DNA from 4 places in the Pseudomonas sp. GW821-FHT07B01 genome. Region 2 is predicted to be linked to each of the others. Evidence: predicted binding sites of a transcription regulator. Region 2 holds the regulator's gene; each other region holds the start of a gene.
The links. Region 2 encodes FliA, which starts transcription of late flagellar genes. Its sites were predicted from a motif close to CTAAAGTTTNNNNNNNNNNNGCCGNTAA; they were not measured.

Region 1 (7,485 bases), on a different contig from region 2:
CCTTGCTCGTGAAGCCGGTTCATTATTTGAAAGTCGTGGCCTTTCCATGAGTTGCCGTTATCAAAGCTGAAGGTGGTCAGCAGGGCAAGTACGGCTTCCTCAATCAGTTTTTCGTCGTATTCCATAATGGGTACTCCGCTTGGATTACACAGACCCTGTCGAGCCTCGGGGCCTTGCGGTTCAAGAATGCATGCAGTCACGTGCTTGAGCGATTGCAAAAGCTTTTTTAGCCGACTTGCCGACACCTATCAATAACCCTCAAGTTTTTAACAAAGGTTTACACCGGTCACTGCGTCTATTCGGTATGTTTTTCAGTGACTTACACAGCTTGGTAGAACGTCGATGCAGTTCCTTGAACACCCACTGGACCCGCAGCTCATCAACATCCGGCGGCTGTTTCCAAGCCCATTGGCCAGCATTCAGTTTCCCGACGCGAAAAGGCTGAATGCTGAGCTCAAGGCCCAGATTGCCCAGCGCATGGCTGCCGACGTTCACGGCACGCGTCGCAGCAATGCCGGGGGTTGGCAGTCGGCCGATGACTTTGCGCAGTGGGGCGGGGAGGCCTGTGAAGCCTTGGTAAGGTTTGCCACGCAGCTCGCCACCCAAATGACCGCCGTGCACAGCGAGCAGTATGGGTTCATCGAGCCCGGCTTCCAGTGGAAGGTCAACGCCTGGGTCAACGTGAATGAGGCGGGCCACAGCAATGCGCTTCACGGCCACCCTGGGGCGTTTTGGTCCGGTGTTTATTGGGTCGATGCCGGTGGCCGTGAGGATGACCCGGCGGTGGGCGGCGACCTGGAGTTCCTGGACCCGCGCGGCATGGTGGCTTCGACCTACAACCCGGCCCTGCGCATGCGAGTAGAAGACTGCCTGACTGCTGGGTTCAGCAGCACCTGCGCCGCCGCCACGGGCACATTCGTGATGTTTCCGTCGTGGTTGATGCATTCGGTACGCCGCTTTGAAGGCACGCGACCGCGAATCTCCATAGCCTTCAATTTTGGTGCCTGAACGCTCAAGTCAGCGAGGTAGCACTCCACACCGCTAACTCATACCCATCCGGATCGGTGAAGTGGAACCGGCTGCCACCGGGAAACGAAAATGTCTGGCGGGTTATCACCGCACCCAGCTGTTGAAGCCGCTGCTGCACACTGTCCAAGTCGTCTGCGTACACGATAACCAACGGGCCGCCCGGTCGCACAGGCTCGCCGGTGGTGAAACCACCCGTGAGCCGGCCATCGCTGAACTCGCTGTAGGTGGGGCCGTAGTCGACGAACGTCCAGCCGAATGCGGCGCCGTAGAACGCTTTGCTGCGGGCAATGTCGCTTACGTTGAATTCGATATTGTCGATCTGTCGGTCTTTACCGGATGTGCTCATGGTTGCCTCCGTGGCTCGTGGTCTCAGCGGCGAGTGTAACGTACCGGGCCTGCACATTTCCCTCGCGCTCAAGGATGAAACCTGCGCCCCAACGCATCCAGCCGCACCGCGATCGGTGGCAGGCGTTCGCTGCTGCGGGCGAGTGTCTCGACGTCGTCGGCGGTGTTCTGGGCGATGCTTTGTACCGACTGCAAGCGCTCGACGATCTCCAGGTTTGCCGAGGTCTGCTCGCGGGTGGTGGTGACGATGTGGCCGTTGAGTTGGTCGATGTGCGCGATGTCCTCGCCCACAGCCCATAGCATGTCCACGGCCACTTGGCTGTCTGCCACGCAGCGCTCTACGCCTTCGCGGCTGGCGTGCATGGCTTCGACGGCTTGGCGGCTGCCGTGTTGCAGGCCCTCGATGATGCTCTTGATTTCTTGGGTGGAGAGGGCGGTGCGCTGGGCCAGGCTGCGCACTTCATCGGCAACCACGGCAAAGCCACGGCCTTGCTCGCCGGCGCGGGCGGCCTCGATGGCGGCGTTGAGGGCCAGCAGGTTGGTCTGGTTGGCGATGCTGCTGATCACTTCCAGCACCGAGCCGATTTGCTCTGCCTGCACCGCCAGGGATTCCACGGTCGACTCCGTGCCGTTGATACGCGAAGCCAGTTGGCTGATTTCATGCTGGGCGCGGCCGACGCTTTCCTGGCCGCGCACAATCTGCTGGCTGGCCTGGCCTGCATGTTCCACTGCCTGTTCGACCTGCACCGTAATGTGGCCCATGGCGTCTTCCATGCGCTGCATCGAATCGGTCATTTCGCCGATCTGCGCCAGTTGATGCCGTGCGCCTTTTTCCAGGGTGCCGCTCGCGCTGGCCAGTTCCTGGCCGAGCTGGCCCAGGCCATGGGAGTCGCGGGCGACGCCGTCGATCAGGTGGGTGAGTTGCTGCAGGAAGTGGTCGAAACGCTTGGCGAGGGATACGTGGGCCTTGCCTTCACCTTGGGCGGTTTCCACGGTGAACTGCGAGGTGACGGCGAGCATCTTCTCAAGCATTTCCTGGCTCTCCACCGCTTCGGCCTGGCTATGGACGGCCAGGTAGAGCAGGGCAACGGTCTCCATCACCACATAGAAGGCGTGAACGAACACCATGGTCCAGCCGCCGTGATGCTCCATCACAAATACAGGAAAACCCTGGTGCTGTAAGGCATGGAACACCACGTGATGCACCGCGATGGTCAGTGCCGCCACCAAAATCGGCAGCCAGTCACGGTAGAAGGTCAGCACCGCCAACAGCGCGAAAATACCGAAGTGGGATTCGATCACCCCGTGCGCCTGGTTGATGTGCAACGCCGCCATCACCATCAAGCCGGCGCCCAGTGCACAGCGCATCAGCCGGGTGCCGCCAATGACGCGATACAGCGCCGTGAGCACCACGCCGGTGCCGCCACCGACGATCACGGCCTGCATGAGGGTGTCGTGCCAGAACGCCAGGCCGAGGGAGAACAGGCACATCAGCCAGATCAATGCCAGCATGATGCGGTCGGCCTTGCGATAGTGCTCGAGAAAACGGACGGGCATTCACTCTTACTCCATGAGAGGGGGGCGTCGAGGTCAAGCAAGCACGCGGTGTGCCATACAGGCGCGCCGCTGTGGAGTGAAGCAGATGTTCAGGATTGTTGCCGGTTACCCACGCGTTATCGGCACGCGGGCGCGGGACTTTAAGAACGGCTGCCCGAGCGGGCAGCCGAGGTGGGCATGAGGCTCAGAAACTGTACTTGGCAGTCAACATCATGTTGCGGGGGCTGCCATAGGAGTCGCCGCCATAAGTCACTGAGTTGGAGATGGACTGGTAGTAGTGGCGATCGAAGATGTTGTTGGCGTTGAGTTGCAAATCCAGGTGCTGATTGACCCGGTAGCCTGCCATCAAGTCAGTGACGGCGTAGCCGCCTTGCTGGAGCCGGTAGTTGCTGCCATCCGCTAGCTTGATGTCGTTGTACATGCGGCTCTGCCAGGAGATATTGCCGCCGACGCGGAGTTTTTCCAGCGGGCCCTGGAAGTTATAGCGGGTGGTCACTTTGAACAGATGTTCCGGGATGTCGGTATCGAACTGCTTGTTGACCTTCTGCGGGTTGGCGTCGTCCTTGATGGTGTGGGTGCGCGCATAGGTATAGCCGCCGCCGACCTGCCAGTTTTCGGTCAAGGCGCCTTGCAGTTCGAAGTCGATACCCTGGCTGCGGATTTCGCCCGAGGCCTCGGCACAGGACGCCTGCGGGCAGTTGGGCACCACCACGGCCACGGCGCGGTTTTCCTGGTCGACACGGAACAGCGCTACGCTGGCATTCAACGTGCCACCGAAGTATTCGCCTTTGACGCCCACCTCATAATTTTTACCGACGATGGGTTTGAGCGGAGTGCCGGCTGTGCTCTTGTCTTTTTGCGGCGTGAAGATGTCGCTGTAGCTCACATAAACCGAATGCTGGTCGTCCAGATCGTAGATCAGGCCGGCGTAGCGGGTGAGGTTGCGGGTGACCTTGTAGTCGCCAGCGGCATCACGGTTGTCGTAGTCGTACCAGTCCAGGCGAGCGCCGAGGATCAGCTTCAGCGGGTCGGCCAGGCTCAGGCGGCTGGTCAGGTAGAAACCGTCCTGGGTGGTGACTTCGCGAACGTTGTTGGTGCGGGTGAAGTTCGGTTTGCCCGCATTGATCGGCCAGTTGAGGTCGTACGGGCTGTAGTTGTGGGTGGTCATGTCGTAGATGCGCTTGCTGGCGCCCACCACCAGTTCATGGGTGCGGCCGAACGCCTCGAAGGGGCCGCTGGCAAAGGCGTCGAGCCCGGCCTGGTTTTCATCGTAGGTGGCCTGGTACACCGTGCGGGCCAGGGTGTCGTTGGTCCAGCGCGATTGGTAGGAGCCGGAGAACAAGGCGTTCTGTTCGGCGTAGTTGGCGTTGACCTGCAGGCTCCAGTCGTTGGCCAGGCGCTGGCGCAGCTCGGCGAAAACGGTGTTGATTTCCTGGTCCTTGTTTTCCCAGTCGGTGCCTGGGTTGTAAGAGCGCGACAGGCCCAGGTGGCGTCCATCCAGGCCGACCATCGAAGCGCCCCAGAAGTAGTTGGTCTTGTCCTTCTGGTTCGAGTAACCGAGGGTCAGGGTGGTGTCTTCGCTCAGGTCGGCTTCGGTGACGGCATAGAAAAGGCCATGATCCTGCTCGGCCTTGTCGATAAAACTGTTGGCATCGCGGTAAGAGGTGACGACACGGCCGCGCCAGGTGCCACTGTCATTGAGTGGGCTGGAGGCGTCGAGCTCGCCACGGTAGTCGTCCCAGCTGCCGACGGCGCCGGTGAGCGTGACTTTCTGCTCATCCAGTGGCCGCTTGCGGATCAGGTTGATGGCGGCCGAAGGGTTGCCTGCGCCGGTCACCAGGCCGGTAGCGCCGCGCACCACTTCGACGCGGTCGAACATCGCCAGGTTCGGCTGGGCGCCTACCGACGCACCGTTGTAGCCGCTGGGGATACCGTCATACATGAGGTTGTCGATATCGAAACCGCGTGCGGTAAAGCCTTGTCGCCCAGGGCCGTTGGAGTAATTGAGGAACAGCCCCGGCGTGGCGTTGACCACGTCGTTGATGCTGGTCATGGCCTGGTCATCCATGCGCTGGCGCGTGATCACGGTGACGGCCTGCGGGGTTTCGCGCAAGGTCAGCGGCAGTTTGGTCGCGGTCTTCATCGAGCCGGTGGTGTACGACTCGCTGCCTTCGGTGGTTGCGCCAAGCTGTTGGCCCGAGACCTGGGTAGCGCCCAGCTCGATGGTGGCCGGTGCTTCGGCGTCGGCGGCAATGGCCGCATTGGAGGTTGCTAGCGCGATAGTGATTGCCATCAGACGGGGTGTAAAAACGTTGCCGCCGCGTTGTTGCACAGACATGAAAGTAGGGCTCCCCAAGTGCCTTCCGTGGCGAATAGTAAATCTGTTGATAATTATTCGCATCAGTCTGACAGATTGAGACTGTAGGGAAAAGTCCAAACTCTGTAGGAGCGAGCTTGCTCGCGAAAGACTCATGGGCGCCGCGTTTCTCCAGGACGCACGCGTTATCGTAGAGGTTTTTCGCGAGCAAGCTCGCTCCTACAGGGTGGTGTTCAGATGAACAGGATTTCGTAGGGCTCGCGCATGCGTTCCAGCAATATCTGCGCGAGCATCGGTGGTAAGCCGATCTGCGGGTCACCCACCAATTGGCTGGCGTAGGCGTGGGCGGCGTGCAGCTTGCGCGCGACGGTCCAGGTATCCAGGCGGACCTTGCGTGCACGCTGCCAGGGCATTACCGCGCTTTCCCGGGCCGGCCAATGCCAAGCCCAGATCGGCAGTTCATACAGTTGCGCACCTACCAGGCTGCACGCCTTGGCACTCGCGCGGCCGACGGCGTCATGGTCGTCATTGCCGTCGTTGCGCCAGGTGGTAAACACCACGTCGCCAGGTTGCAGGTAGCGCGCGATGAATTGGCTCATGGGCTGTTCACGGGCCGCCAGTGCATCATCACAAAACCCGCCACGAATCCATTTCAGGCTGTGCAAAGGCATGCCCAAGCGGCGCAGGGCCTCGGCGCTTTCCTGGGGGCGCACCACGCTCAAGCGGCTGGCCGGCCATACCTGAGAGCCGGGATGGCTGGCGCTACCGTCGGTGATGGAGATCAATTGCAGCGGATGCTCGCGGGTGCTGAGCAGTTGCAGCAAACCGCCGCACGCCAGCACTTCATCGCCAGGATGAGGTGCGATTACCACGACGCGAGCACCGGGTGGTACCAGGGTGTTCAGGGAGATGATGGGGGTTTGCGCCAACTGCGGCGCACTGTTCCAGATTTGCACGGGGCCGCGACGGCCTTCGCTTAAGGAGGCAGGCTTCATGGGGTGTCACATCCTTGTCGGTTGATACCGGGTCGTGCTCCGTTGACGGGACGACGCTCTTGTCTTCACCGCAGGCTCCGCTGGGTGAGTGCGCAGCATGCCAATCCAGGAATGCCATGCAAGGCGTTAGGAGCATAGACAGGCATGGGTATCTGCACAACTTTGATGCGATGTTTGCTGGGCTGACGTCATCGCAGGCAAGCCAGCTCCCACAGGGGGCTATGTTGCCCACAATATCTGCGCCTGGCACGCATCCCTGTGGGAGCTGGCTTGCCTGCGATTTTGTTTTTACCCAGCCCGCATCAAGCTCTTCAAGTAATCACCAAATCCACCCTCAGCCCGGCAATCCAGTCGCGCACTGGTCACCACTTGCGGCGCATGGCTCCAGGCAATGGAGGCACCGCAACGCTCCAATTCACGTACCAGTTGTACATCCTCGTGGCATTCCAGCGGTTCAAACCCACCGGCCTCTACGTAGGCGCGAGCACTCACGCCCAGGTTGGCACCGTGGATATGCCGATGTCCGTCGCGGGCCTGGTAGGCCTGCTGATAGCGAATCTGCGCGGCCGGGTCGAAGCCTTCGCTCCAGGCGTCCACGGTGACTGTGCCGCACACCGCGTCGCAACCTTGGGCCAGTTGGGCCACCAACCAGTCAGGGGCGACACGGCTGTCGGCGTCGGTGCAGGAAATCCACCGCGCGCCTTGCTCCAGCAAGTACCCTGCACCCACGCCGCGGGCGTGCCCGACGTTGCGCGCCTGCACGTGCAGGCAATGCACCTCGTGGGCCTGGGCAATCGCCGCGCTGGCATCGCTGCAACTGTCGAGTACTACTAGAATCTGTACCGCTTCACCCAGCAAGCCCGGGTGGTCGGCGGCGATCCGCGCAGCTCTCAGGCAATCATCCAATAGGGCTTCTTCGTTATGTGCCGGGATCAGAATACCGATCATCGTAAACCCTCGTGGCGAGCGACCGAGGTGCCATCCAGGCTCCACAGGTCGAGCAGGAAATCCGGGTCCTGGTACTGCACCAACGGTGCTACACCCAGACGCTGTTGGAGCACGGCGTGGACCTGTTCGGCGGTTTGCGGGCAACCGTCAATGGGCACTCGCCAATGACAGGCCAGAATTTGCCCGTCAGCGGTCAAGGCGGCGAGGGCGCAATCGATCAGACGATTAAAATCATCGACATCAAGGTAATAACAAAGCTCACTCAATACGATCAGTTCGAATTGCCCGCCGGGC
Region 2 (7,485 bases):
TGGTCGAGCAACGACTCGAATTCGGCGTCGGTAATGTCTTCACTGCTCGGCGTCGCGGCAGGCTGCACCGGCGCTTCAGCCTCGGCCTTGACCGCGCTGAGGGAGTTGAGCAGTTGTTCGAACTCGCTGTCGGTCACGTCCGGCTCGGCTTGCGCCACCGGTTCCGGTGCGGCCTCGACCACCGGCGCAGCCGCGGTGTCGGCAGGTTCGGCCAGGCGCGCCAGGGCGGCCAGCAGTTCCGGGGTGGCAGCGGTGATCGGTGCACGTTCACGCACCTGGCTGAACATGCCGTTGACCGCATCCAGTGCTTCGAGAATCACGTCCATCAATTCCGAGTCGACGTGACGCTCACCCTTGCGCAGGATGTCGAAGACGTTCTCGGCGATGTGGCAGCACTCCACCAGCTCATGGAGCTGGAGGAAGCCGGCGCCCCCTTTTACAGTGTGAAAACCGCGAAAAATTGCATTGAGCAGGTTCGCATCATCCGGTCGGCTTTCCAGCTCGACCAGTTGTTCGGACAGTTGCTCTAGAATTTCGCCGGCCTCTACAAGGAAATCCTGAAGGATTTCTTCATCGGCGCCGAAGCTCATGTGGGTGCTCCTTAGAAGCCTAAACTGGATAACAGGTCATCTACGTCATCCTGACCTGACACAACGTCTTCACGTTTATCGGCATGAATCTGCGGACCTTCACCCTTGGCGAGATGTTTTTGTGGATCTTTTTCCGAGAGGATCGCTTCGCGGTCATGTTCGATGCCGGCAAAACGATCGACCTGGCCGGCCATCAGCACCAATTTGAGCAAGTTGCTTTCCACTTCGGTGACCAACTGAGTCACGCGCTTGATCACCTGGCCGGTGAGGTCCTGGTAATCCTGGGCCAGCAGGATGTCGTTGAGGTTGCTGGCCACCGTGCGGTTTTCCTGTTCGCTGCGCGACAAGAACCCGTCGACGCGACGCGCCAATTCACGAAACTCTTCAGCGCCGACTTCGCGGCGCATGAAGCGGCCCCAGTCCTGGCTCAAGGCCTGGGCTTCGGTGGCCATGCCGTTGACCAGGGGCGTGGCGTTTTCCACCAGGTCCATGGTGCGGTTGGCCGCTGCCTCGGTCAGCCTGACCACATAGGACAGGCGCTCAGTGGCATCAGTGATCTGGGAAATTTCTTCGGCCTGGGGCATGCGCGGGTCAATCTGGAAATTGACGATCGCACTGTGCAGCTCGCGTGTGAGCTTGCCCACTTCCTGGTACAGGCCGCGGTCACGGGTCTGGTTAAGCTCATGGATCAACTGCACCGCATCGGCGAACTGGCCTTTTTCCAGGCTGTCGACCAACTGGTGAGCATGTTTTTTCAGGGTCGACTCAAAGTCGCCCTGTGACGTTTCGTTATGCTCCATAGCTCCCCCGCGATGGCATTAGCCGTGGATGCGTTCGAAGATTTTCTCGATCTTCTCTTTCAAGGCCAGTGCCGTGAATGGCTTGACCACGTAACCGTTGACCCCGGCCTGGGCGGCTTCGATGATCTGTTCGCGCTTGGCTTCGGCGGTCACCATCAGCACAGGCAGGCTGCGCAGTTTTTCATCGGCGCGCACATGGCGCAGCAGGTCGATACCGGTCATGCCCGGCATGTTCCAGTCGGTCACCAGAAAGTCGATGCTCCCGCTGTTGAGAATCGGAATGGCCGTCAGGCCGTCATCCGCCTCGACCGTGTTGGTGAACCCAAGGTCACGCAACAGGTTTTTAATGATCCGCCGCATCGTTGAGAAGTCATCAACGATGAGGATTTTCATGTTCTTGTCCAATTCGACCTCCAAGCAGTCTTAAACGCGCCCAGCACCTGGACGCGCCATTTCAATCAACAGGCGTTACACAAAAAGGACTGCCCAGGGCACCACGGCACATAGCCGCGAAACCTTGCGATCTCACGGCAGCGTCTGCAGTGCCCCCACACTGCCTGTCAGCGCGCGCGCCACTCGGCCAATCGGCCCCGCAAGCGGGCTGCGCACTGGCTATGCAACTGGCTGACACGCGATTCGCTGACCCCCAGGACCTCACCGATTTCCTTGAGGTTCAGCTCTTCGTCGTAGTACAGCGCCAGCACCAGCCGCTCACGCTCTGGCAAATTGGCGATTGCATCGGCCAACGCGCCCTGGAAACGTTCATCTTCCAGGTCGCGCGACGGCTCCGTATGCGCGCTCGCGCCGTCCTCGTGCAGCCCTTCGTGTTCGCCGTCCTGTAAAAGGTCGTCGAAACTGAACAGGCGGCTGCCCAAGGTATCGTTCAAAATCCCGTAGTAATCGTCGAGACTCAATTGGAGTTCGGCCGCAACTTCATGATCTTTAGCGTCACGGCCGGTTTTTGCTTCAATTGCACGAATTGCATCGCTGACCATGCGCGTATTGCGGTGTACCGAACGCGGCGCCCAATCGCCTTTACGCACTTCATCGAGCATCGCGCCACGGATACGGATACCCGCATACGTTTCGAAACTGGCACCCTTGCTGGCGTCGTATTTGGTCGAGACTTCAAGCAGGCCGATCATGCCGGCCTGGATCAAGTCTTCGACCTGCACACTCGCAGGCAGGCGCGCCAACAGGTGATAGGCAATGCGCTTGACCAACGGCGCATAGCGCTCGATCAATTCGCCCTGGCTGTCACGTGCCGACTTTTTGTAAAGGTTGTAGCCGCTGGATGTCATAGCACCGGTCCTGCGCTCGTCTGATGCACCAAACGCTCGACGAAAAACTCCAGATGCCCCCGCGGGTTGGCGGGCAACGGCCAGGTATCGACCTTCTGGGCAATGGCCTTGAACGCCAGTGCGCATTTCGAACGAGGGAACGCTTCGTAGACCGCACGCTGCTTTTGCACGGCCTTGCGCACACACTCGTCATAGGGAACTGCGCCGACGTATTGTAAGGCCACATCGAGGAAGCGATCCGTGACCTTGGTCAACTTGGCGAACAGGTTGCGCCCTTCCTGCGGGCTCTGGGCCATGTTGGCCAACACGCGAAAGCGGTTCATGCCGTAGTCACGGTTAAGCAGCTTGATCAGCGCATAGGCGTCGGTGATGGAGGTGGGTTCGTCGCACACCACCAACAGCACTTCCTGCGCTGCGCGCACAAAGCTGACCACCGACTCGCCGATCCCGGCGGCGGTGTCGATCACCAGCACGTCGAGGTTGTCGCCGATGTCGCTGAACGCCTGGATCAGCCCGGCATGCTGCGCGGGGCTCAGGTGCACCATGCTCTGGGTGCCCGAGGCCGCCGGCACGATGCGAATGCCTCCGGGGCCCTGGAGCAGCACGTCGCGCAGCTCACAACGGCCTTCGATCACATCGGCCAGGGTATGTTTGGGTGTCAGCCCCAGCAGAACGTCCACGTTCGCCAAGCCCAGGTCAGCATCCAGCAGCATGACGCGACGGCCAAGCTCTGCCAGGGCCAGGGACAAATTCACTGACACGTTAGTTTTCCCGACGCCACCTTTGCCGCCGGTCACCGCGATCACCTGTACGGGATGCATGCTGCCCATTTTATTTCTTTACCTTGTCTTGCTTAGACGCAGGCTACATGGCTTGGCCGCGTGAATCGCTTGCAGACCATCGATGTAGGTACATTTCACGGTGTTCATCCTGCCTCAACCCACCCGTTTAGCCGGGTGGTGGTAAAGGTCGGCGAACATATCGGCCATCGCTTCCTCGCTAGGCTCGTCTTGCATTTGCACACTCACGGCACGGCTGACCAACTGATGACGGCGCGGCAGATGCAGATCATCCGGGATCCGCGGCCCGTCGGTGAGGTAGGCAACCGGTAATTCATGGCTGATGGCCAGGCTCAACACCTCGCCCAGGCTCGCGGTTTCATCGAGCTTGGTGAGGATGCAACCGGCCAGGCCGCAACGCTTGTAACTGTGATAAGCAGCGGTAAGAACCTGTTTCTGGCTGGTGGTTGCAAGCACCAGGTAATTTTTTGACTTGATGCCTCGCCCGGCCAGGCTTTCGAGCTGCATACGCAGCGCCGGATCACTGGCTTGCAGGCCGGCGGTATCGATCAGCACCACGCGCTTGCGCAGCAACGGGTCGAGGGCATTGGCCAGGGACTGGCCCGGGTCGACATGGGTTACCGGCACGTTGAGGATGCGGCCCAGGGTCTTGAGCTGCTCCTGAGCGCCGATACGGTAACTGTCCATGCTCACCAGGGCGATATTCTGCGCGCCGTATTTAAGCACGTAACGGGCCGCAAGCTTTGCCAGGGTGGTGGTCTTGCCCATGCCGGCGGGGCCGACCATGGCGATTACACCGCCCTCTTCCAGGGGTTCGATTTCCGGCGTGGCAATCATGCGCGCCAAGTGCGCCAGCAGCATGCGCCAGGCCTGGCGCGGCTCTTCGACTTCAGCGGTCAAGGCCAGCAGGTCGCGGGACAACGGGCCGGACAGGCCGATGCGTTGCAGGCGACGCCAGAGGTTGGCTTGCTGCGGCTTGCTGCCTTGCAGTTGGGTCCAGGCCAGCGAGCCGAGCTGCACTTCGAGCAATTCACGCAGGCCGTTGAGTTCAAAACGCATCGAGTCAATCACGCGCTGGTCAACTGCGGCAGCCGGGGCAGGCGCTGCAGGACGCGGCGGTTCGACAAAGGTGGGTTCAACCAGCGGCTCGGCGGCGGTCAGCGGCAGGCCGGCAAACAGCTGGCGATTGGTGCTGGCATCGCTGTCGCCACGCATGCTCAGTTCAGCCTGGGCCGACACAATGCGCGAGGCGGTCTTGCGCAGCTCGTCTTCGAGCTCCATGTTCGGCACGCGCGGGGCCAGCGCCTGGGGCGTGTAATCCAGGGCAGCCGTCAGCTCGACACCGCCGGCAATCCGACGGTTACCGATAATCGCGGCATCGGCGCCCAGCTCATCACGGACCAGTTTCATGGCCTGACGCATATCGGCGGCGAAAAAACGCTTAACTTGCATAACCCACTACCTCAGCCATTGGGCCCAACTGTCGCGACAATAGTCACTTGCTTATTGTCAGGAATTTCCTGGTAAGCCAACACGTGCAAATTCGGTACGGCCAGGCGTCCGAACCGCGACAACATCGCGCGAACCGGGCCGGCCACCAGCAGGATCACCGGGTTGCCCTGCATTTCCTGGCGCTGTGCGGCGTCGATCAACGAACGCTGCAGCTTTTCAGCCATGCTTGGCTCCAGTAAAACGCCCTCTTCCTGGCCTTGCCCTGCCTTCTGAATACTATTGAGCAATATTTGTTCCAACCTGGGCTCCAGGGTGATCACAGGCAGCTCGGACTCAGTCCCTACAATGCTTTGCACGATTGCGCGGGACACGCCGACACGCACCGCCGCCACCAGAGCGGCAGTATCTTGACTCTTGGCGGCATTGTTGGCGATGGCCTCGGCAATGCTGCGAATGTCGCGCACGGGCACCTGTTCGGCCAACAGCGCTTGCAACACCTTGAGCAACTGCGACAGTGACAGCACGCCCGGCACCAGTTCTTCGGCCAGTTTTGGCGACGATTTGGCCAGCAAGCCCATCAATTGCTGGACTTCCTCGTGGCCGATCAACTCGTGGGAGTGCTTGTAGAGAATCTGGTTAAGGTGCGTGGCGACCACGGTGCTGGCATCCACTACGGTGTAACCGAGGGACTGCGCCTGGCTACGCTGGCTGACTTCGATCCACACCGCTTCCAGGCCGAAAGCCGGATCTTTGGCGGTGATGCCGTTGAGGGTACCGAACACTTGGCCGGGGTTGATCGCCAGTTCGCGGTCCGGGTAGATCTCGGCTTCGGCCAGAATTACCCCCATCAGGGTCAGGCGATAAGCGCTGGGGGCCAGGTCGAGGTTGTCACGGATATGCACCGTGGGCATCAAGAAACCCAGGTCCTGGGACAGCTTCTTGCGCACACCCTTGATCCGCGCCAGCAGTTGCCCACCCTGGTTGCGGTCGACCAGCGGGATCAGGCGGTAACCGACTTCCAGGCCGATCATGTCGATGGGCGTGACGTCGTCCCAGCCCAACTCCTTGGTTTCCTGGGCGCGGGCCGGGGATGGCAGCAGCTCCTGCTGACGGGCGATTTCCTGTTGGGCCTGGACCTTGACCTGGTTCTGCTTTTTCCAGAACAGGTACGCCGCACCACCCGCCAAGGCCGCCATGCTCAGGAACGAGAAGTGCGGCATGCCCGGCACAATGCCCATGATCGCCATGATGCCCGCCGCCACGGCCAGGGCCTTGGGCGAAGCGAACATCTGCCGACTGATCTGCTTGCCCATATCTTCGGAGCCCGAAGCACGGGTAACCATGATGGCCGCCGCTGTGGATAACAACAGTGATGGCAATTGCGCCACTAAACCGTCACCGATGGTCAGCAAGGCATACACCTTGCCGGCATCGCCGAATGTCATGCCGTGCTGAAACATACCGACGGCCACGCCGCCGATCAGGTTGATGAACAGAATCAACAGGCCGGCGATGGCGTCGCCGCGCACAAACTTGCTGGCACCGTCCATGGAGCCGTAGAACTCGGCTTCCTGGGCGACTTCCGCCCGACGGGCCTTGGCTTGGCCCTGGTCGATCAGGCCGGCGTTGAGGTCGGCGTCGATGGCCATCTGCTTGCCGGGCATGGCGTCGAGGGTAAACCGCGCGCTCACCTCGGAAATCCGCCCGGCGCCCTTGGTCACCACCACGAAGTTGATGATCATCAGGATCGCGAACACCACGATACCGACCACGTAGTTACCGCCGATCACCACCTCGCCGAACGCCTGGATCACCTTACCGGCAGCGGCATGGCCGTCCTGGCCGTGAAGCATCACCACCCGCGTGGAAGCGACGTTCAATGCCAGACGTAGCAAGGTCGCCACCAGCAGAATCGTCGGGAACACCGCGAAATCCAGCGGCCGCAAGGCGTACACGCACACCAGCAAGACCACGACAGACAGGGCAATGTTGAAAGTGAAGAACACATCGAGCAGAAACGGCGGCATCGGCAACATCATCATTGCCAGCATCACCAGCAACAACAACGGCACACCCAGATTGCCCCGCGACAGGTCAGTCAGGGTGCCACGGGCCGTGTTGAGCATTTGAGAGCGATCTACCACCGGTATTCCTCGGGTCCTTGAAGCAAAGTTTTGACGCTGGAGGGCGACTTGGAGGCGGGGTTGCAAGAAGCCTTCCAACTTTGCTTTTGGGGCGATTTTCGGGTGGTAACCGATTCAAGTGTGGGAGCTGGCTTGCCTGCGATGCGGTGTGTCAGGCGCACGACTTGAGCACTCTACAAGGGTGACGCAGAGCGTCACGCGATGCGTTCCTCACGCGGGAGCGTGGGAACGATCAAGAGGCTTGATACCTGAGGCTAGAACAATAACGCGGTTCCCTCGATCATTCCCACGCTCTGCGTGGGAATGCCGCCTGGGACGCTCCGCGTCCCGAGCCAGGCGCACGACTTGAGCACTCTGCAAGGGTGACGCAGAGCGTCACGCGATGCGTTCCCACGCGG
Region 3 (7,485 bases), on a different contig from region 2:
GCAGCGGATGAACAGCTATCGGTCGATTATTGCGAGCTTGCCTGAGAGCAGTTATTGAGCCACTCAGCGAGATACAACAAGGCCGCGATCATCGCGGCCTTGTTGTATCTGGAGCTTACGACCCCGGTGCAGGCGCCGTAGGATCCTTGACGCCCCCGTCATCAAACAGGTTCAGCTTCTGGCGCAGCTCATGGGCTGGCAGCGGTTCCTGCTCCGGAGGCAGCGCGTTCGGGTCGGCCGGCACTTCGCCTGGCGCACCGTCGCCCTGGGTCGGTGCCGGTAGCGGTGGTTGATCGCCCTCAATCGCACGCTGGGCTTTTTTGGTCAGCACCACGATGTCGATACGGCGGTTGACTGGGTTGTACGGGTCTTTGGGATCAAACAGCTGCGAGGAGGCAAAGCCCACCACCCGCGCCACTTGCGGGTCCGGGTAGCTGCCGGCCACTAGCGCACGCCGGGCAGCATTGGCGCGGTTGGCCGAGAGTTCCCAGTTGCCGAAATCACCCTGGCCCGCGTAGGGCTTGGCGTCGGTGTGCCCGCTGATGCTGATCTTGTTGGGCACCGCCTTGATGGTGTCAGCCATGGCCAGCAGGATGTCTTCAAAGTACGGCTTCAAGCGCGCACTGCCCGAGTCGAACATCGGCCGGTTGGCGGCATCGGTAATCTGGATGCGCAGCCCCTCGGGGGTGATCTCGAAGGAAATCTGGTCCTTGAACTTCAGCAACTGTGGGTTTTCTTCAACCTTGTTCTGCAATTCCTGCAGCAACAGTTCCAGTCGCTCCTGTTCGACCTGCTCGGCCATGGATTCGACAGTGTCGCGCTCGATCGGGATTTTTTCCTGAGGCGATTCAGTTTGCACTTCCGGGTTGATGGTGCGCTCGGGCGCCAGTTCCGGCGAGCCGCCCAGGTCAATGACAAACGGCGTACCGCTTTCCGAAAAGCCAATCGGGTCTTTGAAGTAGCCGGCGATGGCGATTTTCTGTTCTGGCGTAGCGGTGGACATCAGCCACAACACCAGGAAGAACGCCATCATCGCCGTGGCAAAGTCGGCGAAGGCAATTTTCCAGGCGCCGCCATGGTGCCCCGCAGCGAAGCGCTTGACGCGCTTGATGATGATCGGCTGGTTGTTTTCCATGGCTTAGCGACCGCGAACCGCTTGTTCCAGCTCGGAGAAGCTTGGGCGATGTTTCGGGTACAGCACCTTGCGCCCGAACTCCACAGCCAGCGACGGCGGCATGCCCGAGGCCGATGCCACCAGGCACGCCTTGATCGCTTCGTAGAGGTTGATTTCTTCCTTGGCATCGTGGGCCAGGGAGGTGGCGAGCGGCCCGAAGAAACCATAGGCGGCGAGAATACCGAAGAAGGTCCCCACCAGCGCCGCACCTACGTGCATGCCGATGGCCGCCTGATCGCCTTCGCCCAGGGACGCCATGGTCACCACGATACCCAGTACCGCCGCGACAATACCGAAACCGGGCATGCCGTCGGCGATGCCGGTCACGGCGTGGGAAGGATGCTCCAGCTCTTCCTTGAGGCTGAACAACTCCATGTCGAACAGGCCTTCCAGCTCGTGGGGCGCCATGTTGCCGGAGGACATGATGCGCAGGTAATCACAGATATACGCGGTCATGCGCTCGTCTTTGAGCACGGCCGGGTACTTGGCAAAAATCGGGCTGGCCGCGGCGTCTTCGATATCGCCTTCGATCGCCATCATGCCTTCGCGGCGGCTTTTGTTGAGGATCTCGTAGATCAGCCCCAGCACTTCCAGATAAAACGTGTGGGAGAAGCGCGAGCTGAACATGCCCAGGGACTTCTTGACCACGTGCATGGTCATATAGCCTGGGTTGGCCTGCAAAAATGCGCCGAACGCGGCACCGCCGATAATCAGCACTTCGAAAGGCTGGATCAGTGCGGCGATTTTACCGTGGGAGAGGACGTACCCTCCGAGCACACTTGCGATGACGACAATGATGCCGATAATTTTAGCCATAGGAGAGGGGTACTTGCGCCGTCGGGTTCATGGACATATTGGGTGCAGCAGAAAACTCTTGTTCTACTTATCGGCAAAACTGCGCCAGACTATAGCCCGTTAAGGCGAAAAGCCAATTCGGCCCGTTCCGGGCGTGTTGAACGCAAGTGATGATCGCGCCCCAATCATGGCAATTGAAACGACAACCCCAACAAACCGCCCCACTACCCTCGCCGCTTGGATCAAGTGCCTGGACGACGTGCTGCTGCCCGTGCCCCAGGCCAGCCATGAACGCGTGTGCAAAGCTATTCGCGATAGCCGCAGTTCATTGCGAGATATTGCTGAGTTGATGCAAAACAGTCCGGCCCTGGTGCTGAGTGTGATGCGCGAAGCCAACAGCCAAGCCCACGGCAGCCTGGCCGAACCTGCGGAAAACCTTGAAGTCGCACTTAACCGTCTTGGCCTCAAACGTGCCGAAGAGCTGTTGGCGCGCCTGCCTTCGGTACCCGCCCAGGAAATCCCCGTAGCCTTGCGTCAGCTGTTGCTGATCAGCCAGCACGCATCCCAGCAAGCTAACGGTTTGTTCGGCAGTCGCCTGGCGCGGTTGTGGCAGGACATCCACTGGGGCAGCCTGCTGTTTTTGTCGCCACTGTGGCCGATGGCCGTCGCCTACCCCAAGCTTTTGGAAGAGTGGGAGTTGCGGGTGATCCATAAAGGCCAATCGGCACGCCAGGTCGAGCAACAGCTGTTCGGCGTGCGCTTGCTCGACCTGTGCCTGGGCCTGACCGAAGCCTGGCACCTGCCGATCTGGGTTTCACAGGGCTACAAGTTGCTGTTGGCCGAGCAACGCCTGCTGGTCAAGGCGCTGCACATTGCCCGTCAAGACGATGCCCTGCGTCACCAGCAATTGCTCGATGCCGAGCCCAACCTGCGACGCTGGCTGAACCAGCCGGCCAATACCGTGTTGCTGGCCAATGGCCTGGCGATGTCGGCCCAGGAATCCTGGACCTGCCCGCACACAGAGCGCTGGCAATACCTGACGGCGCTGTACCTGCAAACGCCATTGAGCGATGTGCAACAGCAAGCCCACCAGCAAGCGGTGACCAGCGCGCGTACCACCTTGATGCCCGACCTCTGGCACCCGGCGCTATCGCTGATATGGCCGTGGCATGTGCAGAAAGTCCATCGCGGCTTGCTGCCTGCACCACCGCCCACGGCCGAAGCCTTGGCCGTGTGGCGCACGCGCTGCACCGAGTTGCTGGTGGAGCCGAGCCGCTTTGCCAACGCCATGCACCTGACCACTTGCGCCAAGGAAGCCCTGGTCGCCAGTGGCATGCAGCGGGTACTGATATTCATGGCAGATCGCGCCTTGAGCACCTTGCGTGTACACCAGGCCGACGGCCTGCCCAAGGACGCGGCTCACCTAAGTCTGGATGTGGTGAACAGCACACTGCTGCAACGCCTGCTGGAAAAGTCCGCCCAGGTACGCCTGAACCCCGACAACCATGCGCAGTTTTCCGCATTGCTGCCACCGATCCTGCGTCGTCTGTTTATTGGCGAGCATCTGCTACTGCGCTCACTGAGCTGCAACGGCCGTGTGGTCATGCTGATCGTGGCGGACCAGGGCGGCGGGCCGTTCTCGGAAACCACCGTGCAAGCGTTCGGCAAAACCGCCCAATGCATCGAGAAAGCCCTGCACAGCTTTACCAACCGCAGCGCCTGATGCTTGCGCTACAATCACCGGCCTTTATCGCCAACATTTGTGCCCAGGAGACCTCACATGCCTGACTTCTCTGGCTTGCCGCTGGTGATCGAATCCGCCGACCTGTTGGGTCGCCTCGATTCCAAGCACTTGATACTGGTAGACCTCACCAGTGTCGCCCGCTACGCCGAAGGGCATATCCCCGGCGCGCATTTCGTTGACCCCAAGCGCACCCAACTGGGACAGCCACCGGCACCCGGCCTGCTACCAAGCAAGGCCGACCTGGAAAAACTGTTCGGCGAACTGGGCCACACCCCGGACGCCACCTATGTGGTCTACGACGACGAAGGCGGCGGTTGGGCCGGGCGTTTTATCTGGATGCTCGACGTGATCGGCCACCAGAAATATCACTACCTCGACGGCGGCCTGCTGGCTTGGCTGGAGGAAGGGCACCCGCTTTCCACCGATGTGCCCGCAGCAGCCGGCGGCCCGGTCAGCCTTACGCTGCACGACGGCCCTACCGCCACCCGTGAATACCTGCAAAGCCGTCTCGGCGCGGCCGACCTGGGGATCTGGGACGCTCGTGGCCCGCTGGAGTATTCCGGCGAGAAAGTGCTCGCAGCCAAGGGCGGCCACATTCCCGGCGCGGTGAACTTCGAATGGACTGCCGGCATGGACAAGGCGCGCAACCTGCGTATCCGCCGTGACATGCCGCAAATCCTCGAAGACCTCGGGCTGACCAAAGACAAAGAAATCATCACCCACTGCCAGACTCACCACCGCTCTGGCTTCACCTACCTGGTGGCCAAGGCGCTCGGTTATCCGCGAGTCAAAGGTTATGCCGGTTCCTGGGGCGAATGGGGCAATCACCCCGACACCCCCGTTGAGATTTAAGGTTTAAGGACAGTTATGAAAAAGCAGTTGTTTATCCTCAGCCAGTACTTGCTGCCGCACCACTTGCTGTCGCGCCTGGCCGGTTGTATCGCCGAGTGCCGCGTGCGCTGGTTCAAGAACGCCTTCACTGCCTGGTTCGCCAAGCGCTACCAGGTGGACATGTCCCAGGCCCTGGTGGAAGACCTGACCGCCTACGAGCACTTCAACGCCTTCTTCACCCGTGCGTTGAAAGACGGCGCCCGCCCGTTGGATCCAACCCCTGGCGCAGTCCTGAGCCCCGCCGATGGCGCGGTCAGCCAGCTAGGCCCGATCGAACATGGCCGTATCTTCCAGGCCAAGGGCCACAGCTTCAGCGTGCTGGAACTGCTCGGTGGCGATGCGGCAATGGCTGCGCCGTTCATGGGCGGCGAGTTCGCGACAATTTACCTGTCGCCCAAGGACTACCACCGGGTGCACATGCCACTGGCCGGTACCCTGCGCGAGATGGTGTATGTGCCAGGGCGGATTTTCTCGGTCAACCAGACCACCGCCGAAAACGTGCCGGAACTGTTCGCCCGTAACGAGCGCGTTGTCTGCTTGTTCGACACCGAACGCGGCCCGATGGCCGTGGTGTTGGTAGGTGCGATGATCGTTGCGTCGATTGAAACCGTGTGGGCCGGTTTGGTAACGCCGCCGAAACGCGAGCTGAAAACCTTCCGCTACGACGAAGCGGCCCGCGCGCCGATTCATCTGGAGAAGGGTGCGGAACTGGGTCGTTTCAAACTGGGCTCCACTGCCATCGTGCTGTTCGGGCCGGACCAGGTGAAGTGGGCTGAAGAACTGGCAGCGGGTACGCCGGTGCAGATGGGCCAGGGTATCGCCGCAGCTAAAGCCTGACATTGCTGGTGAGATTGATCGTTCCCACGCTCCGCGTGGGAATGCAGCCCGAGGCGCTCTGCGCCCAAAGCGTGACGCAGAGCGTCACTGGAGGCGTTCCCACGCGGAGCGTGGGAATGATCAGTGACAGTGAGATCGGCTTATAGCTGACCGTCGCGGTCACGCAAGCCCAGCAGATACAGCACGCCATCCAGCCCCAGTGTCGAAATCGCCTGCTTGGCCGACTGCTTGACCAACGGTTTGGCACGGAACGCCACGCCCAACCCGGCAATCGCCAGCATCGGCAAGTCATTGGCGCCGTCGCCGACCGCAATGGTCTGCTCCAGACGCAAGCCTTCCTTATGGGCCAATTCCTTGAGCAGGTCGGCCTTGCGCTGGGCGTCGACAATCGGCTCCACCGCGACGCCAGTCACTTTGCCATCCACCACTTCCAGCTCGTTGGCGAATACATAGTCAATGCCCAGCTTGGCCTGCAACTGCTTGGCGAAGTACGTGAAGCCGCCGGACAGGATGGCGGTCTTGTAGCCCAGTCGCTTGAGTTCGGCGAACAGGGTTTCGGCGCCTTCAGTCAGGCGCAGCGACGCGCCGATCGAGTCCAGCACGCCCACGTCCAAGCCTTTGAGCAGCGCCAGACGCTCCTTGAAGCTGGCACGAAAATCCAGCTCGCCGGCCATCGCGCGCTCAGTAATCTCAGAAACTTGCTCGCCCACACCGGCCGCCTTGGCCAGCTCGTCGATGACTTCGGCTTCGATCAAGGTGGAGTCCATGTCGAACACCGCCAAGCGGCGGTTGCGACGGAACAGGGAGTCTTCCTGGAAGGCGATATCGACATTCAGTTCCTGGGCCACGCTCAGGAAGTCGGCGCGCAGCGCTTGCGCGTCAGCCGGTTCACCGCGCACGGAGAACTCGATGCAGCCCTTGCCTTTGTCAGCCGGGGTGTCCAATGGCATGCGACCCGACAGACGGTCAATATGGTCGATATTCAATCCGTATTGCGCGGTGATCGAACTGACGCGCTGCAGCTGCTCAGCCGTTACCTTGCGGGTCAACAGGGTGACGATATGGCGCTTTTTACCCTGGCCTTCGACCCAGTGCTGGTAGTCAGCTTCGGACACCGGGGTGAAACGTACCTGTTGATCAAGCTTATACGCCGTAAACAGGATGTCCTTGAGTACCGAGGAGGCCTGTTCGGTACTGGGGATCTCCACCAGGATGCCGAACGACAAGGTGTCGTGGATCACTGCCTGGCCGATGTCGAGAATGTTCACACCACCCTGGGCCAGGACGCCGGTAATGGCTGCGGTGAGACCCGGTCGGTCTTCACCCGTGATGTTGATCAGGACAATTTCGCGCAAAGCGCACCCCCAGGCTGGAAAAAAACCGCATTCTACCCACTTTCAGTGACCATCGGGCACAGGCAGCGCTTTGCCGGCCAGGGGCCTGTCGCTATACTGCGCGTCAACTTCACGGACCAAGAGCCGAGCGCAAGTGAACCGGCCCACGCCAGTAAAAACCGATAACTTCTTCCTGCTGATCTTCCGGGCACTGCGCCATCGCCGTGTACCGATTGCATTGCGCATCGCCAGCCATAACGTGATCCTGGTCGCTCTGGCCCTGGTGATCTACGCCTGCGTGATGGGTTTGCAGTTCAAGCAGGCCATGCACGAGCAAGCTGACGCCCTGGGCGCGAGCCTGACAACCCAGACTGCCACTTCGGCGACTGAGTTGCTGGTGTCCAACGACATCCTCAGCCTCAACGTATTGCTCAACAACCTGACCAAGAACCCGCTGGTGGCCCACGCCGCCATCTATAGCGTGGACAACCGGATCATGGCCGAGGCCGGGCAGCGCCCGAAAAACGGCCTGCTCGGTGAGGCCGAAGGCCTGTATCAGAGCAATATCACGTTCCAGGACGTGAAGGCCGGCCAACTGCGTATCAGCCTTGATATGCAACAGTTCCAGCAGCCGATGACCATCAGCCTGCAAAGCATGGGCATCCTGAGCGCGATCCTGCTGGCCTTGGCCCTGGCCTTGAGCCTGCGCC
Region 4 (7,485 bases), on a different contig from region 2:
TGTTGAAGTGGTCGCGGTTTCCATCGACTCCCATTTCACCCACAACGCCTGGCGCAACACCGCCATCAACGACGGCGGCATTGGCAAAGTCAAATACACCATGGCTGCCGACATGAAGCACGACATCGCCAAGGCCTACGACGTTGAGTCCGAAGGCGGCGTGGCTTTCCGTGGCGCGTTCCTGATCGACGACAAGGGCGTTGTGCGCTCGCAGATCATCAACGACCTGCCGCTGGGCCGTAACATGGAAGAGCTGATCCGCCTGGTCGACGCGCTGCAATTCCACGAAGAGCACGGCGAAGTCTGCCCTGCCAACTGGAAAAAAGGCGACAAAGGCATGAACGCTTCGCCAGAAGGCGTTGCGGCTTACCTGACCGAGAACGCTGGCAAGCTGTAAGCCAACGTCACGGTACAAAAAAACCGGCCTGAAAAGGCCGGTTTTTTTATGCGTGGGATTTGCCTTCAGTCGTTGAAGTCTTCCCAGCCGCCCATCTGTTTCCACCGATTGACGATGCCGCAGAACAGCTCGGCGGTCTTCTCGGTGTCGTAGCGGGCCGAGTGGGCTTCACGCCCGTCAAAGTCGATACCGGCCGCCTGGCAGGCTTTGGCCAGAACGGTCTGACCGTAGGCCAGGCCGGCAAGCGTTGCGGTGTCGAAACTGGAGAACGGATGAAACGGGTTGCGCTTCATGTCCAACCGCGCCACGGCGGCGTTCAGGAAGCCCAGGTCGAAACTGCTGTTGTGGCCGACCAGGATCGCACGTTTGCAGCCATTGGCCTTCAATGCCTTGCGCACGCCACGGAAGATGTCGGTCAGCGCCGCTTCTTCACTTACCGCCATGCGCAGTGGGTGGTCGAGCTTGATCCCGGTGAATTCCAGGGCAGCGGCTTCGATATTGGCGCCTTCAAACGGCTCGACGCGGAAGAAATGGGTGTGTTCCGGGTACACAAAGCCCTGTTCGTCCATGCCGATGGTGGTTGCGGCGATTTCCAGCAAGGCGTCGGTGGCGCAGTTGAAACCACCGGTTTCTACGTCGATGACAACCGGCAGATAACCGCGAAAACGCTCGGCCATCGGATGGCGCGAGCCGCCACCGCCGTGCTCTTGTTCGTCGTCGTAATGGTCTTCACTCACTTGCTTTCCTCCAGCAGGCGCCAGCGCAGTTTCTCACCGGCGCGCAGCGGGATAACGGTCAGCTCGCCAAACGGCAGGCTGGCAGGGGCGGTCCAGTCTTCACGGACCAGGGTAATGCGGTCGGTATTCGCCGGCAGGCCGTAGAAACGCGGGCCGTTGAGGCTGGCGAAACCTTCGAGTTTGTCCAGCGCGTTACGCTGTTCGAACGCTTCGGCGTACAACTCGATGGCGGCAAACGCGGTGTAGCAGCCGGCGCAGCCGCATGCGGCTTCCTTGGCGTGCTGGGCGTGGGGCGCCGAGTCGGTGCCGAGGAAGAACTTCGGGTTGCCGCTGGTGGCGGCATCCAGCAGGGCTACCTGATGGGTGTTGCGTTTGAGGATCGGCAGGCAGTAGAAATGCGGCCGAATCCCGCCCACCAGCATGTGGTTGCGGTTGTAGAGCAGGTGATGAGCGGTGATGGTCGCGCCAACGTTGGCCGACGCTTCGCTGACGAACTGCACCGCATCGGCGGTGGTGATGTGTTCAAACACCACTTTGAGCGTAGGGAACAACTCGACCACACGACGCATGTGTTCATCGATGAAGATTTTTTCGCGATCGAACACGTCCACATCGCCACGGGTGACTTCCCCGTGGATCAGCAATGGCATGCCGACCTCCGCCATGGCTTCGATCGCCGGCAGGATCTTATCGATACTGGTCACGCCGGAATCGGAGTTGGTGGTCGCGCCTGCCGGGTACAGCTTGGCGGCGTGCACGTAACCGCTGGCCTTGGCTTCTCGGATTTCTTCAGGCTGGGTGCGGTCGGTGAGGTAGAGCACCATCAACGGTTCGAAGCGGCTGCCGGCCGGTCGCGCAGCGAGGATGCGCTGGCGATAGGCGTCGGCTTCTGCGGCATTGCGCACCGGAGGTACGAGGTTAGGCATGATGATGGCGCGGCCAAACGTGCGCGCGACATCGGCCACGGTTTGAGGTAACGCAGCACCATCGCGAAGATGAATATGCCAGTCGTCGGGACGCAGCAGGGTCAGGCGGTCGGACATTGGGGATTCCAGGCGGGTCAATCTGGTGGGAATGCTACCGGAAAAGACTCTTGCAGGCACTCGCTATCAAGTTTTGCCGGATGCTACCGATATCTCCGGGTATGCCTTAACGATGTATGACGCTTTGAAGTGTTGTAGAAACCAGTGGAGCCTCCCGTGCGCCAGTATTATCTAGCCCTGCTCAGTGTGTTCGCCAGCCTGCCTGCGGCTGCCCTCACGTTCCAGACACGTCTGGAGAATATTGAGTGGAAGGTAGAGGGCGATCAGTTCGAGTGCCGCCTGACCCAGCCGATCAGCGATTTCGGTTCCGGTGAATTCGTACGCCGGGCCGGCGAACAGGCGACGTTTCGTCTGAAAACCTATGGCGGCACCCTTGGCGCCGGCTCGGCAACCTTATTGGCCGCGGCCGCGCCGTGGCAGCCGGGCCGAGGTGATATCAACCTTGGGGCCGTGCGTGTCGGCAGCGGCGACGTCCTGTTCAATAGCTCCCAGGCCCAGGCCGGCCGCCTGTTCACGGGTTTGCTTGAAGGGCGCAGCCCGACCGTGCGGCATTACGGGCGTCAAGGCGGCTACTCGGAAATTCGCCTGCTGCCTGTGAAGTTCAACAAGGCGTACAACGATTATCAGGTGTGCACCACCAAGCTGCTGCCCATGAATTACGACCAGGTCAAACAGACTGAAGTGGGCTTCCCCGGTGGTGGTATTGAGCTGGACGCGGCGGCCAAGAAGAAGTTGTCGGTGATCCTGGCATTCATGAAAGCCGATCCCACGGTCAATCATGTCGAGTTGAACGGTCATTCCGATAACAGTGGCAATCGCCTGACCAACCGTGACGTCTCACGGCGCCGCGCCCTGGCGGTGATGGACTACTTCAAGGCCAACGGCATTCAGGAATCGCAAATCACGATGCGCTTCCATGGCGAAAGCTACCCCTTGGCGCCTAACACCAATGCCACCAACCGTGCGCGTAACCGCCGTGTGAATATTCAGTTGGAGCGCGTGGCTGCCCCCGAGAAACCGGCGCCCCAGACCATTGCGCCAAGCAACCCGGCGGCTACCTCCTAAGGGCGACCATCGGTCGCCCACTCGACATAATCTGTCGCTTTATCTTCATTTGCTGTCGCGCCCCTGTAATTTCACGGTTTTGATCGGTAGAATCGTCGCCTTTCCGTACAACCCCGTGGAGTGATGGCATGGCCGACGTAAACAAGGTCGTTCTCGCGTATTCCGGCGGCCTGGACACTTCGGTGATCCTCAAGTGGCTGCAGGATACTTATAACTGTGAAGTGGTGACCTTCACCGCTGACCTGGGTCAGGGTGAAGAGGTCGAGCCTGCACGTGCCAAGGCGCAAGCCATGGGCGTGAGAGAGATCTACATTGACGACCTGCGCGAAGAATTCGTCCGCGATTTCGTTTTCCCGATGTTTCGCGCCAACACTGTCTACGAAGGTGAGTACCTGCTGGGTACCTCCATCGCACGTCCGCTGATCGCCAAGCGCCTGATCGAGATCGCCAACGAAACGGGCGCCGACGCCATTTCTCACGGCGCCACCGGCAAGGGCAACGACCAGGTCCGTTTCGAACTGGGTGCCTACGCACTCAAGCCAGGCGTTAAAGTCATTGCGCCGTGGCGTGAATGGGATCTGCTGTCCCGTGAAAAGCTGATGGATTACGCTGAAAAGCACGCCATCCCGATCGAGCGCCACGGCAAGAAGAAGTCGCCGTACTCAATGGACGCCAACCTGTTGCACATCTCCTATGAAGGCGGCGTGCTGGAAGACACCTGGACCGAGCACGAAGAAGATATGTGGAAATGGACGGTCTCCCCGGAGAACGCTCCAGACAAGGCGCAGTACCTGGAACTGACTTACCGCAACGGCGACATCGTTGCGCTGGACGGCGTTGAAATGACCCCGGCCACCGTACTGGCGACCCTGAACCGTATCGGCGGTCAGCATGGTATCGGCCGTCTCGACATCGTCGAGAACCGTTACGTTGGCATGAAGTCCCGTGGCTGCTATGAAACCCCGGGCGGCACCATCATGCTGCGCGCCCACCGCGCCATCGAATCCATCACCCTGGACCGCGAAGTCGCGCACCTCAAAGACGAGCTGATGCCCAAGTACGCCAGCCTGATCTACACCGGTTACTGGTGGAGCCCTGAGCGTCTGATGCTGCAACAGATGATCGACGCCTCCCAGGCTCACGTGAACGGTGTCGTGCGCCTGAAGCTGTACAAGGGCAACGTGATCGTCACCGGCCGCAAGTCCGATGAGTCGCTGTTCGACTCCAACATCGCCACCTTCGAGGAAGACGGCGGCGCCTACAATCAGGCGGACGCAGCAGGCTTCATCAAGTTGAACGCACTGCGCATGCGCATTGCTGCCAACAAGGGCCGCTCGTTGTTCTGAACCGTGCGCCCGTCGTGAAAAATGGCCCCTTTTGCAAGGGGTCATTTTTTTTGCCTGGATTTTAGATGCAGCGCGGTTTATTGGCGTTTAGCGTGTGTTTAAGGATTTTTTCGTAACTTGCGCAATTATTATCCAGTTTATTTTTATGTTTTTAAGATTGAATGATTTTTTACATCTGAGGAGGAACTATGTCTGACAGAAAATTCACTCATGTAGCTGCAATGGATATGTGAGTTGTTGAATTTTCTGTAGGAATTATGGAAGTGTCGAAATATGTTAAATGGAACTAATGCGGATAGTTTTTTTGGGGCGGTTTGCTGGCGTCATTGCGACAAACAAGGGGCATTTCCTGAAAGTCTTGTGCGGCACGTTTACTTTCACGGGCTGATGGTCATGATCTTTCACTCAAAATATGTACACGCTGAGAAAGGTCTGAAAGCAACCATAAAGCTCTATGCATCTAAGTTGGCGAATTTTTGTAGGCTAATTCCTATCTTCTTGTGGGTTGGGTCTCTGCCTGCTCTTGCTCGGGGTGGAATGCTATGCCAACTAGTAATCGACTAGGCTATTGTGTTTGCTCTAAATAATTCGAACAGCGAAATTGGACTTTCTCATGAATAAAGTGCTGATCGTGGATGATCATCCCGTCATTCGTCTTGCTGTGCGCATGCTAATGGAGCGTCATGGTTATGAGGTCGTTGCCGAGACTGATAACGGTGTCGATGCGTTGCAACTTGCACGGGAACATATGCCGGATATTGTGATACTGGATATCGGAATCCCCAAGCTCGACGGCTTGGAAGTTATTTGTCGGCTGGCTTCGACCAAGCAAGCCGTCTCGTTCAAGGTGCTGGTGCTGACGTCCCAGGCGCCTGGCCATTTTTCCATGCGCTGCATGCAGGCGGGTGCCGCCGGCTATGTGTGCAAGCAGCAGGATCTGACAGAGTTGCTCAGTGCTATCAAGGCGGTGCTTTCCGGCTATAGCTATTTCCCGAACCAGGCGCTCAACTCAGTGCGGTCAACCATGGGCAATGCCAGTGAAGCCGACATGGTCGAACGCTTATCGGGGCGGGAGATGATGGTGCTGCAGCAACTGGCCCGTGGCAAAACCAACAAGGAGATTGCCGATGGCATGTTCCTCAGCAACAAAACCGTCAGTACCTACAAGACGCGCTTGCTGCTCAAGCTCAATGCCAGGTCCCTCGTGGACCTGATCGAACTGGCCCAGCGCAACGGCTTGGTCTAGGAGGATATTGCACCCCTTGAATACCCGTGTAACCGGCAGAAAAAAGCCTCCGTCAGGGAGGCTTCCGGCCGTCAACGGCTCGATCAGAGATCGAAGTCGTAATCGGCCAGCTGTTTTTGCAAGCGTCGCTCTTCCAGAAGATTGTCGATAGTGCGGCGTTTGCTTAAATTGGTCTTGGCCACCTCTGCCACAGGTGCCTCTACCACATCGTCATCCGACTCAACGAGGTCGTCTTCCACTTCCAGTTGTTCGTTGCCAGCGCTCATAAGGTCAACTCCAGGCTAAGACTGCCGTTGGGGCTCCTTATAGCGATAATCTGCGAACGGGTAAAAAAGATTTTTTCAATCGTCTGATCACAAAAACCAATGATCGCTCAATCGTCGGAGGTCTTGTCCTTGTATTCGCACAAGTCTTCGATACGGCAGCTGCCGCAGCGCGGCTTGCGGGCCTGGCAAACGTAGCGTCCGTGCAGGATCAGCCAATGGTGGGAGTCGAGCAAATAGGGCTTGGGCACGAACTTCATCAATTGCTTTTCCACCTCAACCACATTTTTGCCCCGCGCAATGCCGGTTCGATTGCTGACGCGGAAAATGTGCGTGTCCACCGCCATGGTCAACTGCCGAAACGCCGTATTGAGCACCACGTTTGCCGTTTTGCGGCCCACGCCAGGCAAGGCTTCGAGGGCTTCGCGGGTTTGTGGTACCTCGCCTGCATGCAGCTCCAGCAGCAGGCGGCACGTTTCGATCACATTCTTGGCCTTGCTGTTATACAGGCCGATGGTCTTGATGTATTCGGACAAGCCTTCCACACCCAGAGCGTAGATCGCGGCGGGTGTATTGGCCACGGGGTACAACTTCGCCGTGGCCTTGTTAACGCCAACGTCCGTGGATTGAGCCGAAAGGATCACCGCAATCAGTAATTCGAACGGTGAGGAGTAGGCCAGTTCGGTTTTCGGTTCCGGATTGTCTTCGTGAAACCTGCGGAAGATTTCCAGGCGTTTTGCGGCATTCATAGGGACAGACGTTTCCTTGCAGGCGGTCGGCGTGATGTCAGTAATACACAGCGCAGTGGGTCAGCCGTTGGCCTCGGCATCTTGCAGCGTTTGCTCGGCGTCATTCAATGCAGCTTTCAAGGTTGCCAATTGATGCTCGTCAGCATGGTGATCCTGAGCCTTTTTCAACGCTGCACGGCGCATGGCCAGCTGGATTTTTGCGCGCTTGAACTCGGCGCTTTTAGTGGCCGTCTTCGGTGGCTGCGGTGAGGTGTTGGCCTCCAGTGCGGCAAGCGCCTGCTCGGATGCCTCGAACTGTCGCTGCAGCATAATCAATTGCGATTGTTGCTCAAAGGTCGGCGGATGCCCAAACGCTTTCAAGGATTTGTGCAACTGAGCGCGACTCATGGCGACGCTGCTTTTGGCCTGCTTGATCGCAGCGTCCTGAGCGGCCTGAGTGTTATCAACCGGTGCCACCTCCATCGGCGCTGTGCGCTTGGCTCGTGCCAGGCGTTCGGCGAGCTTGCAGGCTTCTTCACGTTGCAGGCGGGCGTTACGTTGCTCGAAGCGCCGCCGCGCCCGGTTGCGTTTGAGGTCGCGTGCACGCCGTTCATCATCGTTGCTGGCCAAGTCACCGACGATAGGCACAACGTCAGCTAG

Region 1: AC07S6_RS02610 (methyl-accepting chemotaxis protein) is a predicted target of FliA. The motif match lies at 3,048-3,075, and genes of this name have one in related genera.
Region 3: motA (flagellar motor stator protein MotA) is a predicted target of FliA. The motif match lies at 2,058-2,085, and genes of this name have one in related genera.
Region 4: AC07S6_RS17285 (flagellar protein MotY) is a predicted target of FliA. The motif match lies at 2,243-2,270, and genes of this name have one in related genera.

What each region holds. Positions count from the first base shown of each region.
Region 1 is NZ_JBWKRA010000002.1:18,122-25,606, forward strand. It holds gene AC07S6_RS02595 (DUF6429 family protein) at 1-125, opposite strand, end outside; gene AC07S6_RS02600 (TIGR02466 family protein) at 343-1,008, shown strand; gene AC07S6_RS02605 (VOC family protein) at 1,013-1,375, opposite strand; gene AC07S6_RS02610 (methyl-accepting chemotaxis protein) at 1,444-2,931, opposite strand; gene AC07S6_RS02615 (TonB-dependent siderophore receptor) at 3,116-5,269, opposite strand; gene AC07S6_RS02620 (PIG-L deacetylase family protein) at 5,482-6,243, opposite strand; gene AC07S6_RS02625 (glycosyltransferase family 2 protein) at 6,532-7,191, opposite strand; gene AC07S6_RS02630 (SAM-dependent methyltransferase) at 7,188-7,485, opposite strand, start outside.
Region 2 is NZ_JBWKRA010000001.1:200,217-207,701, forward strand. It holds gene AC07S6_RS00930 (chemotaxis protein CheA) at 1-590, opposite strand, end outside; gene AC07S6_RS00935 (protein phosphatase CheZ) at 602-1,390, opposite strand; gene AC07S6_RS00940 (chemotaxis response regulator CheY) at 1,409-1,783, opposite strand; gene fliA (RNA polymerase sigma factor FliA) at 1,951-2,691, opposite strand; gene fleN (flagellar synthesis regulator FleN) at 2,688-3,521, opposite strand; gene flhF (flagellar biosynthesis GTPase FlhF) at 3,627-4,943, opposite strand; gene flhA (flagellar biosynthesis protein FlhA) at 4,955-7,069, opposite strand.
Region 3 is NZ_JBWKRA010000011.1:15,086-22,570, reverse strand. It holds gene rsgA (small ribosomal subunit biogenesis GTPase RsgA) at 1-58, shown strand, start outside; gene motB (flagellar motor protein MotB) at 116-1,135, opposite strand; gene motA (flagellar motor stator protein MotA) at 1,139-1,990, opposite strand; gene AC07S6_RS14035 (HDOD domain-containing protein) at 2,157-3,692, shown strand; gene AC07S6_RS14030 (rhodanese-like domain-containing protein) at 3,750-4,565, shown strand; gene asd (archaetidylserine decarboxylase) at 4,581-5,441, shown strand; gene serB (phosphoserine phosphatase SerB) at 5,582-6,796, opposite strand; gene AC07S6_RS14015 (HAMP domain-containing protein) at 6,930-7,485, shown strand, end outside.
Region 4 is NZ_JBWKRA010000014.1:146,951-154,435, reverse strand. It holds gene AC07S6_RS17300 (peroxiredoxin) at 1-397, shown strand, start outside; gene rnt (ribonuclease T) at 463-1,134, opposite strand; gene pyrC (dihydroorotase) at 1,131-2,177, opposite strand; gene AC07S6_RS17285 (flagellar protein MotY) at 2,334-3,242, shown strand; gene AC07S6_RS17280 (argininosuccinate synthase) at 3,371-4,588, shown strand; gene AC07S6_RS17275 (response regulator transcription factor) at 5,202-5,834, shown strand; gene AC07S6_RS17270 (PA3496 family putative envelope integrity protein) at 5,918-6,100, opposite strand; gene nth (endonuclease III) at 6,208-6,846, opposite strand; gene rsxB (electron transport complex subunit RsxB) at 6,907-7,485, opposite strand, start outside.